DNA from 2 places in the Pseudoduganella sp. GW821-FHT12E03 genome. Region 1 is predicted to be linked to the other one. Evidence: riboswitches for the same ligand, from Rfam matches in the RefSeq annotation. Region 1 holds a riboswitch; the other holds the start of a gene.
The links. Region 1 has a riboswitch for glycine ahead of AC1RRC_RS16050 (hypothetical protein). Riboswitches for the same ligand answer to the same signal wherever they lie in the genome.
Positions count from the first base shown of each region.

Region 2: another riboswitch for glycine. It lies ahead of gcvT (glycine cleavage system aminomethyltransferase GcvT); the one in region 1 lies ahead of AC1RRC_RS16050 (hypothetical protein).

Region 1 is NZ_JBXAQJ010000005.1:564,997-573,035, reverse strand. Features, by position in the region: gene AC1RRC_RS16060 (M4 family metallopeptidase) at 1-1,652, shown strand, start outside; gene AC1RRC_RS16055 (C39 family peptidase) at 1,698-2,288, opposite strand; gene AC1RRC_RS16050 (hypothetical protein) at 2,316-3,038, opposite strand; glycine riboswitch at 3,299-3,390, opposite strand; gene AC1RRC_RS16045 (M4 family metallopeptidase) at 3,642-5,366, shown strand; gene AC1RRC_RS16040 (acyloxyacyl hydrolase) at 5,477-6,019, opposite strand; gene AC1RRC_RS16035 (NAD(P)-dependent oxidoreductase) at 6,188-7,078, shown strand; gene AC1RRC_RS16030 (M20 aminoacylase family protein) at 7,079-8,039, opposite strand, start outside.
Region 2 is NZ_JBXAQJ010000002.1:624,552-632,590, forward strand. Features, by position in the region: gene AC1RRC_RS06510 (hypothetical protein) at 1-591, shown strand, start outside; gene gcvP (aminomethyl-transferring glycine dehydrogenase) at 732-3,626, opposite strand; gene gcvH (glycine cleavage system protein GcvH) at 3,788-4,171, opposite strand; gene gcvT (glycine cleavage system aminomethyltransferase GcvT) at 4,219-5,349, opposite strand; glycine riboswitch at 5,399-5,503, opposite strand; glycine riboswitch at 5,522-5,608, opposite strand; gene AC1RRC_RS06530 (ATP-dependent Clp protease proteolytic subunit) at 5,754-6,311, shown strand; gene AC1RRC_RS06535 (hypothetical protein) at 6,356-6,577, opposite strand; gene AC1RRC_RS06540 (DUF1631 family protein) at 6,712-8,039, shown strand, end outside.

The DNA of each region.
Region 1 (8,039 bases):
TGGGCGATCCCGTCTCCTTTAATGCGCAAGAGACGGCACGCCTGGTCACCACACTCAATGGCGAGCGTGGCAAGCATGGCCTCGACAGTGATCATGGCTACTCTGTCGAGAGCCAGCATCCCGGTGAGCGGGGCATGGCCATCAGCCGCATGAACCATACCTATAAAGGCGTGCGCCTGTTTGCCTCGGAATCCGTCGTGGTCAGCGACGGGAACGGTAATCTCGTCAGCGAATCCATCGCCGACCGCCGTGCGGCGCTGAGTGGCAAGCGCATGAACGTTACCCCCAGACTCCAGCAGAGAGAGGCGCTCAATGCCGCGTTGCGCACGATCGGCGCGTACAGTGCGCAGGTCGAGGTGCCCAGCGCGGAGCTGATCATTTACCCGCTCATCAAGACCGTCCGCCTAGCGGGTACGGAGAACAAACCTGAGAGCGAACTCAATGCGCTCGACGTGGTGGACGTGGTCGATGGCTACAAGCTGGCCTACCTGGTGCAAACGCGCCTGGCCAACGGCGACCAGCCGCGATATCACAACACCATCGTCAGCGCGGAAGACGGCAGCGTGCTGCGGCAATGGAATATGCTGCAGACCGTGGCCGGCACCGGCAACAGCCAGTACAGCGGCACCGTCGCCATCAACACCACCTTGAGCGGCGCCACGTACCGCCTGCTGGACAGCAGCCGCGGCGCGCGTGGCGCCTTTGGCGGCATGGCCATCACCAATGCCAACCACACCACCAGCGCCGGCAGCATGTACACCAGCACCAGTAACACTTGGGGAGACGGCAAGCAATACATTGCTGGTGGCAGCACCACCAACGCCAATGGCCAGACCGCGGCAGTGAATGCCTTGTGGGGCTTGATGAACACGTATGACATGCACAAGAACGTCTTGGGCTGGCAGTCACTGGATGGTAACAATACGGCGACGTACATCGCCGCCCACGTCAACACCGCCTATGACAATGCCTACTACTCCGGTAACTGTAAATGCATGTACATCGGCGATGGTGGCACGTATTTCAACAATCTGGGCGCCATCGACGTGATTGGCCATGAAATGGGCCATGGCATCACGGCCGCCACCTCCAACCTGCTCTATACCGGTGAATCCGGCGGCCTGAACGAGTCGGCATCCGATATCGCCGGCGAAGCCGTGGAAGCCTATGCGCGCGCTGGCGGCAAGGGGGCCGTGCTGCCGTCGCCCGGCATCAACGACTGGATGGTGGGCAAGGAGATTTCAAAAAGTGGCCAGCCGCTGCGCTGGATGTACAAGCCGAGCAAAGATGGCAAGAGCCCGGACGCGTGGAGTACGACGCTGAAAAGCCTCGATGTGCACTACAGCAGTGGCCCGAACAACCGCATGTTCTACTTCCTGGCCAGGGGTTCCAATGCCAGCACCACCAGCGAATACTATTCGAAGTACCTGACCAAAGCCCCGCTGGCGATGACGGGCATTGGCCTGGACAAGGCTTACCGCATCTGGTTCCGGGCACTGACCACCAAATTCACCTCGTCGACCAATTACGCCGATGCGCGCGCCAAGGTGCTGGCGGCGGCGCAAGAACTGTATGGCGCCAGCAGCGCTGAAGCGAAGGCGGTGCAGCGGGCGTATGCAGCCATCAATGTTGGGACCGACATTGCTGAGTAATTTCAAAAGCCAGCCCACTCAATGCCGGGCCGGCTTTTGCACAGGTCAGTTCGCGCGGCTGATATTCATGCGCTGCGTATGGGTCCAGTTATGGTCCGACGCGCTGACCGCCGACGCATAGGTGCGCCAGGTTTGTCCTTCGCCTGGCCACGGGTTCATGATGTATACGTAATTGACGCCGTTATATGTTTCATAGCCGCGTCCCACCATGATGTGGCCGCCGCCACCGGTCCAGCCGTAGCGGATCACGAACGGCCGGTTGGCGTTGATGTCCGAAACCACGGTGTTCCACGACAGGTAATTATTGATCGCGGTGTTTGGCACGCTCCAATTGGCCAGGATGTTTTGCACGCTGCCGGATGAACCATACATGGAGTTCGGTTGGTTGGCGTTGCTGTTCCAGTTAAACGTGCTGTTGCCGCAAGCGTAGTTCAAGCCATACGCCCAGTTCACGATCTGGCACTGGCTTGGGTAATTGGCCCAGTAATAGCTGAGAATTGCCTTGCTCGATGCGGACCAGCACCACTGGCTGTGTTCCTGCGTGGTCAGCGGCACGGACAAGGTGCGCCATTGCGCCATGGCCATCGGCATGGCCAGCGCCATGGCGGCGCCGATTGCGAGATGCTTCAATTTCATGGGTCTCTCCAGATTCAGATATGAGGATCAGCGGAACGCATCCAGGTTGGCTTTGACGGCTGCGCGCAGCGGCTGCAGCACTTCGGACGCTTCCATCAGTGACGTGTCGCCCTGACCCGTTTTCATTGCGCGCGCCTGCAGCAGCAGCGATTCGCGTGCCGAATGCAGTGGCGCATAACGGGTACGGCCTTCACCGGAGACTTCCAGGAAGTCGGCGCGCGCCTGGTAAATGCGGACGAAACGCAGGTTGTTGCGCGCCGCATTGCCATGATGGGCCGTCAACGCATCGACATCTTTTGCCAGGATGGCGGCGCCATACGAAACGGTTTCATAGCGGCCGTTGACCTGCTCCACGGTCGCCAGGCCGACCGGCTTGCCGCGCACGGAGACGATGAAGCGCCACTGCCCGGTAGGCTTGGCCATGGCCTGCAAATCCGCGCGGCCCGCGACGATGTCTTTGGCTTCCACGGAATGGACAGGAAAGCCGTAGCCGATCACAGCATCCTTCAAGTCCTGCATGTCGCCGATTTCGAGCGGGAAATCAACCGGGGCGACACCGGGCCGGGTGCGCAGCTGGTACGCGGCAAATTGCGCGAAGTCGCGCTGTGCCGCCGCTTGCGCCGATGCGCCGTCTTTGGCGGCAATCGCCGTGGCGTTTTGCGCCATGGCGGGTATGCCGGACAGGCCCAGGATCGTGAACAAGGCCAATGGCGCCAGCAATGCACGCCGGGTGGAACGTTGGTGCTGCATGGATGCTTCTCCTTTTCAGGGTGTACGAGGCCCGCACCGCAAAATGTGGCGCAAAACGCGGCGCAAAACGCGGCGCAAACGCGGTCGATGCGGTCAAGGCACGGACTTTCGTCACAAGATGGATTGAGAACTGCGCGCACAGGACGTACGCACAGCGGTTGCCCCCTCTGTTCCGGACCTGAGAGATTCACGGGCGGTAGCGCCGCTTGCTCCTTCGGTGCGCCATGGCCATGCGGCCGGGCGGCTCTTCAGAGTTCTGATCAGCATAGCCGGTTCATGGGCCTGAGAGTTTCCGGGGCGGTTGCTCCTTCGGCGCCGGCTATGGTGGACCGGTCTCTCCCGACTATGCTGCAACCGGTGTTGCACCGGTTACTTAATTCAGCATAGCCCAGTCAGAACGAATGATTCAACACCGCACAAGTGCTGCGTTGTTTCCGTATCGCGCTACAAAAAAACATGGATACGTTCGACAAAAAATTTCAAATTGAGACAAGTGCACACTTTTCGTCGTAATTCCCGATTTTTTTGTCATGGCCTGTGGTGCTTCGGTAAGGTGGCGGTCACGAGGTAGCCGTCGCTACCCAAATCTATAACGGAGAAACCATGGCAATTCGCAAGACCCTGATTGCAGCAGCAATTGTGTCGATCGCAGGTTCCGCATTCGCCGCGCCCATGATGGGCACCCCGGCATCGTTTTCCCAGCAAGACAAGGCTCGCCTGGTCAGCACGCTGAATGGTGAGCGCAGCAAACATGGCCTGGATGCCGACCATGGTTTCGCCATCGCTTCCCAGCACCCGGGCGAACGTGGCCACGCCATCAGCCGCCTGAACCACACCTACAAGGGTGTGCGCGTGTTTGAATCCGAATCCGTGGTGGTCTCCGATGCGGGCGGCAACATCGTCAGCGAATCGATTGCCGAGCGCCGCAAAGACCTGAGCGCCAAGCGCATCAACACCAAGCCGTCCATGAGCGGCCAGGACGCCATCAAGGTCGCGCTGGGCAAAGTGGGTTCCCACAATGTACAGATCGACCCGCCAAGCGCGGAACTGATCATTTTCCCTGTGATGAAAACCGTGCGTGTCGCCGGCGCCGCCAACAAGGCCGAAGCGGACCTGAACGCGACCGACGTGCAAGACGTGGTGGACAGCTACAAGCTGGCGTACCTGGTGCAGACCCGCCAGGCCAATGGCAACAAGCCGGTCTTCCACAACACCATCGTGGACGCGGCCAATGGCGCTGTGCTCGACCAGTGGAACATGCATCAAACCGTGATCGGCACCGGCCACAGCCAGTACAACGGCCAGGTGCCGATCAACACCACCTATGACGGCGCCAACTACAAGATGATCGATGGTTCGCGCGGCACCGGCGGCACCTTCGGCGCCATGGCCATCACCAACGCCAACCACACCACCAGCGCCGGCAGCGTGTACACCAACGCCACCAATATCTGGGGCGATGGCCAGCAATACATCGCCGGCGGCAGCACCACCAACGCCAACGGCCAGACCGCCGCGGTGAACGCACTGTGGGGCTTGATGAACACCTACGACATGCACAAGAACGTGCTGGGCTGGCAATCGCTGGACGGTAACAATACCGCCACCTATATCGCGGCCCACGTCAACACCGCGTATGACAATGCGTACTACAGCGACGGTTGCAAGTGCATGTACATCGGCGACGGCGGTTCGTACTTCAACAACCTGGGTTCGATCGACGTGATCGGCCATGAAATGGGCCACGGCATCACCGCCGCCACGTCCAACCTGGCCTACCGCGGCGAATCGGGCGGCCTGAATGAATCGGCATCGGACATCGCTGGCGAAGCCGTGGAAGCCTATGCCCGCGCCGGCGGCACCGGCGCATCGCTGCCATCGCCTGGCGCCAACGACTGGATGACCGGCAAGGAAATTTCGAAGGATGGCAATCCGCTGCGCTGGATGTACAAACCTTCGAAAGACGGCGCATCGAAAGATGCATGGAGTTCGTCGCTGAAACGCCTGGACGTGCACTACAGCAGCGGCCCGAACAACCGCATGTTCTACTTCCTGGCCAAGGGTTCCAGCGCCACCACGTCCAGCGACTACTACTCGCCGTACCTGACCCAGTCGCCGAAAAACATGACCGGCATCGGCCTGGACAAGGCATACCGCATCTGGTTCAAGGCGCTGACCACCAAGTTTACGTCGTCGACCAACTATGCCGATGCCCGCACCAAAGTGCTGGCCGCCGCGACGGAACTGTATGGTGCCAACAGCGCGGAAGCGAAAGCCGTGCAGCGTGCCTACGCCGCCATCAACGTCGGTACCGACGTCGCTGAATAAGCCGTAGCAGCAAATAAAAACCCTCCGCAGGCTTGCGCTTGCGGAGGGTTTTTTATTGAGTTTTATAAATGGGCGCCGGGCCTTCAGGCCGGGCATCCTCATCCAGGTGCCTAGAAGCGGTACGACACCTTCACCACGCCGTAATCCACGCCGCTGTTGGGTTTCTTGATGCCGCCGTTGGAATAGTGCTGCATCTTCAGCGCCACTTCCCAGTTTTTGTTGAACACATAGCCGACGCCGATATGGTCGCCGAACTGGAAAGTGGTCGACAGCCGGTCGTCATTATTGTCGTATTTTTTGGACAGCAGGTGCATGCCGATACCGGCTTCCGCAAATAATCCCAGGCCGTCGTCACGCTGGAAGCGGAATACCGGCGTCAGGCCGACGTCCACCAGGTTCTGGTGCGCGCCCGGAATATTGCGCGCCCGCGTGCCCCGCCATGCGCCGAAGCTGGCATCCCAGTAGGCCGTGACATGGGTGCCGTTGGACTGGAACCAGCGCGTGTTCCAGTCGGAGGTGACGCCTGCGCGCACCATGCGGACCTTTGATCCGCTGCCAAATTCCGTGTAAGCCGTGTCGATATCGGGTGCCGCCTGGGCGGATTGCATGGCCAGCATGGCGCTTGCAACCGCGATAAGTTTGAATGTGTGCATAGGCTCTTTCATAGTCGATGCCATATCTCGAGTTATATAGCATTCCCTCATTGTAGCGACATTCACAAAAACGATCCGGTGGCGCTAAGATGCTGACCAGATACTGATATGTGGATGCCCGGCCCGAAGGCCCGGCACCCATTGTTCTCAACTTGTTTGGAGATCCTAATGCAAATCACTTTCCTCGGCATCGGTTTGATGGGGGATCCCATGGTGCGCCGCCTGCTCAACGCCGGTTACGCCGTCACGGTCTGGAACCGTACGGCCAGCAAAGCCGAGCCGCTCGCTGAATTCGGCGCCATGCCCGTCGCTGACCTGGGCGACGCCGTCTCGTCGGCCGATATCGTGATTTCCATGCTGGAGGCGGGGCCGGTGGTCGGCCTCGTGATCGATGCGGCGCTGCCGTCGCTGAAGGCCAACGCGCTGTGGATCGACATGAGTTCCACGCGCCAGTCGGAAGCGCAGGCGTTCCACCGCAGCCTCACCGCGGCGGGGTGCCGCTTTATCGATGCGCCCGTGTCGGGCGGCGTCGGTGGCGCCCAGGCGGGAACGCTGGCCATCATGGCCGGTGGCGGCGAAGACGATTACGCGCAAGCGCAGCCGGTGTTTTCCGCCATGGGCCGCTCCACCCGCGTGGGGCCGGCCGGCGCCGGACAGGTATCGAAACTGTGCAACCAGCTGATCGTGGGCGGCACCATCAATATCGTGGCCGAAGCGCTGTTGCTGGCGCAGGCGGCAGGGGCCGATCCGGCCGCCGTGCGCGATGCGATCCGTGGCGGCTTTGCGGAAAGCCGCGTGCTGGAAGTGCATGGCCAGCGCATGCTGGAGCGTAATTTCATGCCGGGCGGGCAGGTCAAGACGCAGTTGAAGGACCAGTACAATATCCTGGCAGCGGCAGCCGACGCGGGGGTGGAGTTGCCGGTGACGGACCTGGTGACGCAGCGTTATGAGTCGATCGAGAAGGTGTTCCCGCATGCGGACCATTCGGCGGCGCTGCTGGCGCTGGAACAATTGAATACGGGCCACCGCGTGGGCAGCGGCCCGGACCAGTTGCCGTAATTACTGGTTTTTCGGTAGCGACGCTTCCACCAGCTTGACCCAGAAACTCGCCCCGATCGGCAGCAACTGGTCATTGAAGTCATAGCTGCCGTTGTGCAGCACGCATGGCCCCAGCCCGTGGCCACCGTCGCGGTGGTCGCCGTCGCCGTTGCCAATGAAGATATAGCAGCCCGGCTTTTCTTGCAGGAAGAACGCGAAATCTTCCGCGCCCATGGTCGGCTCGACCTTGTCGTTGACACGGTCTTCGCCCACCAGCGACTTCATGACTTCCACCGCGAACCGGGTTTCCTTCGCGTGGTTGACCAGTGGCGGGTAATTGCGGCGGAACGTGAAATCGACTTCCGCGCCAAAGCCGGCGGCAATGCCTTCGGCCAGCGCGCGCATGCGGCTTTCAATCAGATCCAGCACTTGGGTGGTGAAGGTGCGCACCGTGCCCACCAGCTTGGCGTCGTCGGGGATGACATTGGTGGCGCTGCCGGCGTGGATTTGCGTGATCGACAACACCGCCGTATCCAGCGGGCTCTTATTGCGGGTGATGATGGTTTGCCATGCTTGCGCAATTTGCACGGCCACCATGACGGGATCGATCCCGTTGTGCGGCTGCGCCGCATGGGCGCCTTTACCCCGCACCGTCACATGGAACTCGTTACTGGACGCCATCATCGGGCCTTCCGTCACGCTCAGGGTGCCGGTGGCTTCGCCCGGCCAGTTGTGCATGCCGTAAATCGCATCCATCGGGCAGCGTTCAAACAAGCCATCGCTGATCATCGCGCGGGCGCCGGCGCCGCCTTCTTCGGCCGGCTGGAACACCAGGTACACGGTGCCGTCGAAATCGCGGTGCCGGGACAGATAATGCGCGGCGCCCAGCAGCATGGCCGTGTGGCCGTCATGGCCGCAGGCGTGCATCTTGCCCGGGTGGCGCGAAGCGTGGGGGAAGGTGTTGATTTCCTGCATGGGCAGC
Region 2 (8,039 bases), on a different contig from region 1:
GGATGCGATCCGCAGGCGATCGGCTGCTACCGGCTGCCAGGCGCCTGGTCGCTGGCGCAAGACGGTTCGGCGCTGTCCTTCGCCTCATTCCCGGACCCGTTCAACTGGGGCGTCAAGGTCGATTACCAGGCGGTTCCACGCCGCGCCGCCAGCTTCCTGCTGGCCGCCGGTTCGGTGCCGAACGTGCCCGACGTGTATGTGGCGGGTAATGGCATCGTGGTGTACCGGGGTGGCCATACCTTGCCGCAGAAAGTCGCCGACGCCTGGGGCGCGCGCCTGGTGTGGAATGGGCAGGATGCGGCGGCCGAGCACATCGCGTATTCGGATGGTTCCGGCGGGCTGTGGCTGGTGTCGCGCGCGATGGGATCATCGTGGGGGAAGCCGCACGCGGTGGCGGGATCGCTGGTGGCGGCCAGCCTGTGTGTGGATCGTGAAACCGGCGGGGTGCATGCGGTTGGTGTCACGCCGGGCGGTGCATTGATGTGGATGCGGATCGGGAGCGACGGTGCGGTTGGCAACTGCGAAGAGATTGCGCAGGTGGCGGTGTGGGAGGGTGATGAGGACGCCGCGGAGTTGGGGACCGCAGCTTGAGGCCTGCCATCGTCACCTTGTGACCACGGCGTGAAATGCGTAGGGCGGTTCGCTTGCGAGCCGCCATGCATGCGCCGCGTTGACGCATGCATGGCGGCTTCCGCTGCGCGGAAACCGCCCTACGGGAAGTTGTTGCCTTCTTACTCGTAATCGCTGATCGGCGCGCAGCTGCAGAACAGGTTACGGTCGCCGTACACGTTGTCGGCGCGGCCCACGGTTGGCCAGTACTTGTTACGGCGCAGCGACGGCAGCGGATAGGCTGCCACTTCGCGGCTGTACTTGCGGTCCCAGTTGTCCGACACCACCACTTCGGCCGTGTGCGGGGCGAACTTCAGCGGGTTGCTGGCCTTGTCGAATTCGCCGCTTTCCACCTTGGCGATTTCAGCGCGGATCGCGATCATCGCATCGATGAAGCGGTCCAGTTCACCCTTGGCTTCGGATTCGGTCGGCTCGATCATCAAGGTGCCCGGTACCGGGAAGCTCATGGTCGGCGCGTGGAAGCCGAAGTCCATCAGGCGCTTGGCCACGTCTTCGTTGGAGATGCCGGTGGCATCGGTCAACGGACGCAGGTCCAGGATGCACTCGTGTGCCACCAGGCCGTCGTGGCCCGAGTACAGCACAGGGAAGTGCGGCGCCAGGCGGCGGGCGATGTAGTTCGCGTTCAGGATCGCGGTTTCGGTCGCGGCGGTCAGGCCTTCGGCGCCCATCATCGCGATGTACATCCACGAAATCGGCAGGATCGACGCGGAACCGAACGGCGCGGCGGAAATCGAACCGATGCCGTCTTCGCTGCGCACGTAGCCGTTGGAACGCTGGTTCGGCAGGAATTTCGCCAGGTGCGCGCCGACGCCGATCGGGCCCACGCCCGGACCGCCACCGCCGTGCGGGATGCAGAAGGTCTTGTGCAGGTTCAGGTGCGACACGTCGCCGCCGAACGCGCCCGGACCGGCCACGCCGACCAGTGCATTCATGTTGGCGCCGTCCACGTACACCTGGCCGCCGTGCGAGTGGATGATGTCGCACAGTTCAGTGATGCCGTCCTCGAACACGCCGTGGGTCGAAGGGTAGGTCACCATCACGCACGCCAGGTTCTTGCTGTGCTGTTCCGCCTTGGCTTTCAGGTCGGCCAGGTCCACGTTGCCGCGCTCGTCGCAGGCGGTCACCACCACCTGCATGCCGACCATCTGGGCGGAAGCCGGGTTGGTGCCGTGCGCCGACGATGGGATCAGGCAGATATTGCGGTGGCCTTCGCCACGCGACTGGTGGTACTTCTGGATCACCAGCAGGCCGGCGTATTCGCCCTGCGAACCGGCGTTCGGCTGCAGTGAGACGGCGGCGTAGCCGGTCACGGCGCACAGCATGTCTTCCAGCTGGCCGATCATTTCGCGGTAGCCGACGGTCTGGTCGTTTGGCGCGAACGGGTGGATGGTCGAGAATTCAGGCCAGGTCACCGGGATCATTTCGCTGGTGGCGTTCAGCTTCATGGTGCACGAACCCAGCGGGATCATGGTGCGGTCCAAGGCGAGATCCTTGTCGGCCAGGCTGCGCAGGTAGCGCAGCATTTCCGTTTCGGAGTGGTAGCGGTTGAAGATCGGGTGCGTCAGGTAAGCGGACGAGCGGCCCAGCGCTTCGTTGAAACCACGCTCGATGGACGCTTCCACGGTGTCGAAGTCCGGCGCGGTCGCCGAAGAATTGATGCCGGCGGCAAAGATGGTCCACAGCGTGGCGATGTCGTCACGGGTGGTGGTTTCGTCCAGCGACACGCCGACGTGGTGCGCGTCGATCTTGCGCAGGTTGACGCCGTTGGCGACAGCGGCCGCGTGCAGCGCGTCGGCATTGGTGGTCTTGACGGTGATCGTGTCGAAGTACGAATCGTTCGACAGGCTGTAGCCCAGGGCTTTCAGGTTGGACGCCAGGATGCCGGTGAAGCGGTGCACGCGCTTGGCGATTTGCAGCAGGCCGGCAGGGCCGTGGTAGACCGCGTACATCGACGCGATGACGGCCAGCAGCACTTGCGCGGTGCAGATGTTCGACGTGGCTTTTTCGCGGCGGATGTGCTGCTCGCGGGTTTGCAGGGCCAGGCGGTAAGCCTTGTTGCCTTGCTGGTCGATGGTCACGCCGACCAGGCGGCCTGGCATCGAACGCTTGTATTCGTCGCGGGTCGCCAGGTAGCCGGCGTGCGGGCCGCCAAAGCCCAGCGGTACGCCGAAGCGCTGCGAGTTACCGACGACCACGTCGGCGCCCCATTCGCCCGGTGGCGTCAGCATGGTCAGGGCCAGCAGGTCGGCGGCCACCACCACCATCGCGCCGGCGGCTTTGACGGTTTCCACGGCGGCGCGGTAGTCGCGCACCACGCCGTTCACGCCAGGGTATTGCAGCAGCACGCCGAAGGCGCCAGTGACACCGGCCAGTTCCGACGGATCAAAGGTGCGCACTTCGATGCCCAGCGGGGTGGCGCGGGTCTGCACCACTTCCAGGGTTTGCGGCAGCACGTCGTTGGCGACGTAGAACACGTTCGACTTCGACTTGCCCACGCGCTGGATCAGGGTCATGGCTTCGGCGGCGGCGGTGCCTTCGTCCAGCATCGACGAGTTGGCGATGCTCATGCCGGTCAGGTCGGTCACCACTTGCTGGAAGTTCAGGATGGCTTCCAGGCGGCCTTGCGAGATTTCCGGCTGATACGGGGTGTAGGCGGTGTACCAGGCCGGGTTTTCGAAGATGTTGCGCAGGATAACGCCCGGGGTGTGGGTGTTGTAGTAACCCTGGCCGATCAGGGACTTCAATACCTTGTTCTGGCCGGCGATGGCTTTGAGTTTCGCCAGCGCTTCGGTTTCAGGCAGCGAGTCGGTGAACTGGCCCAGTGGCAGGGTGTTCTTGTTGCGGATCGATGGCGGCACGATGGCATCGATCAGCGCGGCGCGCGAGGCGTAGCCCAGCACGTCGAGCATTTGCTGCTGCTCGGCGGCGTCCGGGCCAATGTGGCGGGCGATGAATGCATCGCGGGCTTCGAGTTGGGTCAGGCTGGTACGGGTCATGATAGCGGGGGCAGATGAGATAAATACGTTGGGCGGGCTTTACAAAACCGCAGGGCCGCCGGGGCGGTGCATGCGGTTCGAGGCGTTTCGGCGGCTTTGTAAAGCCTGCTGAACGGGGACCGCAAAAAAATGGCGCCCGCGGTCAGGCGGGCGCCATGGTATTAACCTTCGGTGGTCTTGCCGTAAGCGGCAGCGTCCAGCAAGCCGTCGATGGCGGCGGCGTCGGATGGCTTGATCTTGAACAGCCAGTTGGCGTAGGCGTCCGCGTTGATCGATTCAGGCGAATCCACTACCGCGTCGTTGACGGCGATGACTTCGCCGGACACTGGTGCGTAGATGTCGGAAGCGGCTTTCACGGATTCCACCACGGCGGCGTCGTCGCCGGCGGTGTAGGTGTTGCCGACTTTCGGCAGTTCGACGAACACGATGTCGCCCAGCGCGTCCTGCGCGAATTCGGTGATGCCGACGGTCAGGGTGCCGTCCGCTTCAGCACGTACCCACTCGTGGGATGCGGTGTACTTCAGGTCTGCAGGAATGTTGCTCATATTGGCTCCAATAGGGTTGTTGTTCGTGTTTGAGGTGCTGACCCGTGTCAGGCAGCGAGGATTTTACCGTTACGGACGAAAGGCAGCTTGACTACCGTGGCGGCCAGCTTCTTGTCGCGGATTTCCACGTGCACGGTGTCGCCGACATTCACGCCCATCGGCACGCGCGCCAGGGCGATCGCTTGCTGCATGGTTGGGGAGAACGTGCCGGACGTGATTTCGCCGGTGTCGCCATTGGCGGCGACGATTTTCTGGTGCGCGCGCAGCACGCCGCCTTTTTCACGCAGGATCAGGCCGACGAATTGGGCGTTCTGGCCTTTGGCTTGCAGGGCGGCCTTGCCGACGAAGTCGCGCTCGGACACCAGGTCGATGGTCCAGGCCAGGCCTGCGTCCAGCGGGTTCACGGATTCGTCCATATCCTGGCCGTACAGGTTCATGCCGGCTTCCAGGCGCAGCGTGTCGCGCGCGCCCAGGCCTGCCGGCTTCACGCCCGCGGCCACCAGGGCGTTCCACAGCGCTTCGGCTTTGCTTGCCGCGACGCCGATTTCAAAGCCGTCTTCGCCGGTGTAGCCGGTGCGTGCCACCATCGCCTCGCCGAACGGCGTGTCTTGCACGAAGGCGACGTTGAATGGCTTCATTTCGCCCGTGGCGGCTTGCGAGCCGGGAATCACTTCCCATACCTTGGCGCGGGCGTTCGGGCCCTGCACGGCGATCAAGGCCATCGGTGCGCCTTCAGCCGTGTCGCCATCGCGGCGCTGGGTGATCGTCAGGCCGGCGCCGGTCTGGTCGTTGTGCGCTTGCATCCAGGCCACGTCCTTGGCGGCGGTGCCGGCGTTGACCACGAGGCGGAACCATTCTTCGTTGATGAAGTAGACGATCAAGTCGTCGATCACGGTGCCTTCAGGATTGAGCATGCACGAGTACAGGGCCTTGCCCGATACCTGCAGCTTGTCGACGTTGTTGGCCAGCAGGCCGCGCAGGAAGCCGCGCACATTGGCGCCCTTGATGTCGACCACGCACATGTGGGCCACGTCGAACATGCCGACGTCGGTGCGCACCGCGTGGTGTTCTTCGATTTGCGAGCCGTAGTTGACGGGCATGTCCCAGCCGCCGAAATCGACCATGCGGGCGCCAAGTGCGCGGTGGGCGTTATTGAGGGGAGTCGACTTCAAGGTCATGTTTGGTCCAATGATCAAAAGGAGTTATAAGGCACGGCAATGCCGTACTTCGAACCCCTCTGTCCTTGGTACCTGAGAGATAGCAAACGGATGGTTTGCACGCCCCTTCGGTGGGCCGTTTCAGAACGAACGGCCGCTCTCCAGAGTTTAACCGGCTGCGCCGTGCGCCGCTGGCCCCTGACCGGTCCTTTTGCCTGAGAGTTTTTGGGTAGTGCCCCTTCGGCGGCAGCGGGCTGCTGCGCTCTCCCGATCAAGACTGTCGACTATATGCCAGATGGTCACTCATGTCAATCTTGCAGGCCCTGGCGGGGCCGCCGATTACTCATGCGCACGAATGAATTCAGTGCGCGGGAGGGGGCCGCTCCTTTGCTAAAATTGTCGTAATTAAAACAACGAGGCCAACCATGGACCAGCATGAAAAATTTGACGGGCACGCGTGGTTCACGCTGTCCGGCGACGTCAACAGCGATATGGTGCACCGCATGTTCGATGCGGTCGCCGATATGACGGAAGACATGGTGACCGACGCGCACGTGTTGCTGCAATCGAATGGCGGCTATGTCAGCGACGGTATCTGCCTGTACAACTACCTGAGCAAGCTGCCGATCCGTTTTCATTTCTATAACGCGGGCGCGGTCGCTTCGATTGCCGTGATCGTGTTTTTGGCGGGGCAAAAGCGCTATGCCAGCAGCACCGCGCGTTTCATGGTGCATAAGTCGCACGCCAGCGCGCCGTCCGGCGCCAGGCCGGAAGCGCTGCGCATTATCGTCGAGGGCTTGCAGGCCGACGATGCGCGGACCGAGGAAATCCTCCGGAATCACGTGGAATTGTTGGACGAGCAATGGCAAATCCATAATTATTCGGACTTGCACTTGACGGCCAGGCAGGCTGCCGAAGTCAAGATGGTGAATAAAGTCATGGATTTTGCGCCGCCCAAAGGGCGCCGCGTGACGAATATCTGAACCGGGCGGCCGGGCCGCCCATGTCTTTCCGGTTAACTTTCCGGTCAGCGCCCCCTGGCCCCGTTGCGGTGCGTACTGCGGGCGCTGATCCGGTTGGCGCGGCGGCTTTCCTCGGCCCGCACATCTTCGCGCCGGGCGCCCTGGTGATCCTGCGGCGAAACCGATACCGATCCTTTAGTTCCTGACTGCCGGCTGATGCCGCCACCTTGCTGCGGCGTCTCCTGGCTGCCCTGATAATCTTGTCTGGTTTTTACCTTGGGTTGCATGATTTAATCCCTTCAGGTTGAGACAGTCCGGCAAAAAAACTACCGATTATTGACTTGTAGCTATTGCCTTGTGGCAATAGTGTGCAAGAATATGGGTGTGGCAATCCGCCGTTCCCACCAAATCAGGTTAGACCATGCAATCAGATCAGACAAATCCTGCCGTGCCCAAGAAAGCGGTGACGCCGCGGCATGCGTTGCTGGAAAACCTGATCGACATCGTCCACCGGCACGTCAGCGAACAATTCCTGGACTTTACGACGCGCGTCGCGTCGGCTTTGATCGATGGCGATCTCGAGGCCGACATACGCGTGTTGCAGGCGCGCTTGCGCGCCGGCAACCTGCTGCGCAGCGGCCATTACGGCTATCTCAGCCTGGTCAAGAAAGAACTGGAAAAAGCGCTACGCCACGAAATCGCGGAACTGGCGCCGGGCCAGAAGGCCAGGCCGAAGCAGGTTGCGCAATCGCTGTCGCTGGTGTCCATGGAAGAAATGGATACCAAGGTGGCGATGGGCGCGGTGGCTAAAGCGTTCGAAGTGCAGTATGCCGATGCACTGGCCACCCTGAATGTGCGGCTGGCGTTCTTGCTGGACCGTGACATTTTACGCATCAACCAGAACCCGTTCCGTCCGGAAGTGATGCTGGGGGCAATGCAGCAGGCATGGCTGGCGTTCAATCCCGATGAAGAGGCGGAAGAGTTGTTGCTGGCGCTGCTGAAACCGGACTTGTTCCTGCAGTTGTCGCCCATGCTCGAAGAATTGAACGACACCTTGCAGCGCAAGGCGGCCCAGCCTGGTTCGGTGGACAGTTATAAGACCCGCAAGGCCGATTCGCATGACGCCAGCAGCGCCAGTCCGGCGCGTCAGCGCAAGCAGCAGGCGGAGCTGGCCCAGCAATTGCGCCAGTTCTTTGGTGGGGCACAGGAACCGGGCGCCGATCCGGCGTTGCTGATCCCGGATTTGCCGGATATCGCCAACCTGAAGGCGGGATCGTGGGCGCAAGGGCCGGCGCAAAACTTCCAGGGCGATGGCAACAACCCGGCGGCGCAGCAGGCGGCGCAGGCGGCGGCCAAGCAGCCGCTGTTTAACTTCCTGTCGCAGGTGCAGCAGGGTGGTTTGGCGACGGCTGGCATGGCGGGCACGGTAGCCTCGGGCATGCAGGGGGGAATTCCGGGCACTGCGCCGGGCGCCATTTCCGGGGGAATGCCAGGTGCGGTTCCGGTCAGCGTGCACGGTGGAATTCCCGGCGCGATGCCAGGCCCGTTCGCGGGCGCGATGGCGCCAGTCCTGGTGAATGGCGGCGGCATGCCCGCCGGCGGGGCGCGCGCGTATATGCCGGGCGGATTCGCGTTGCCGCCGGGTGTGGCGGCGCAGTTCGGCGGCGCAATGGTGGCGACTGGCGCGGCCGGCGCTGCAGGAGTTGCTGGAGTGGATGCCGGCGTGGCGGCGGGTGGCGCGACAGGTAT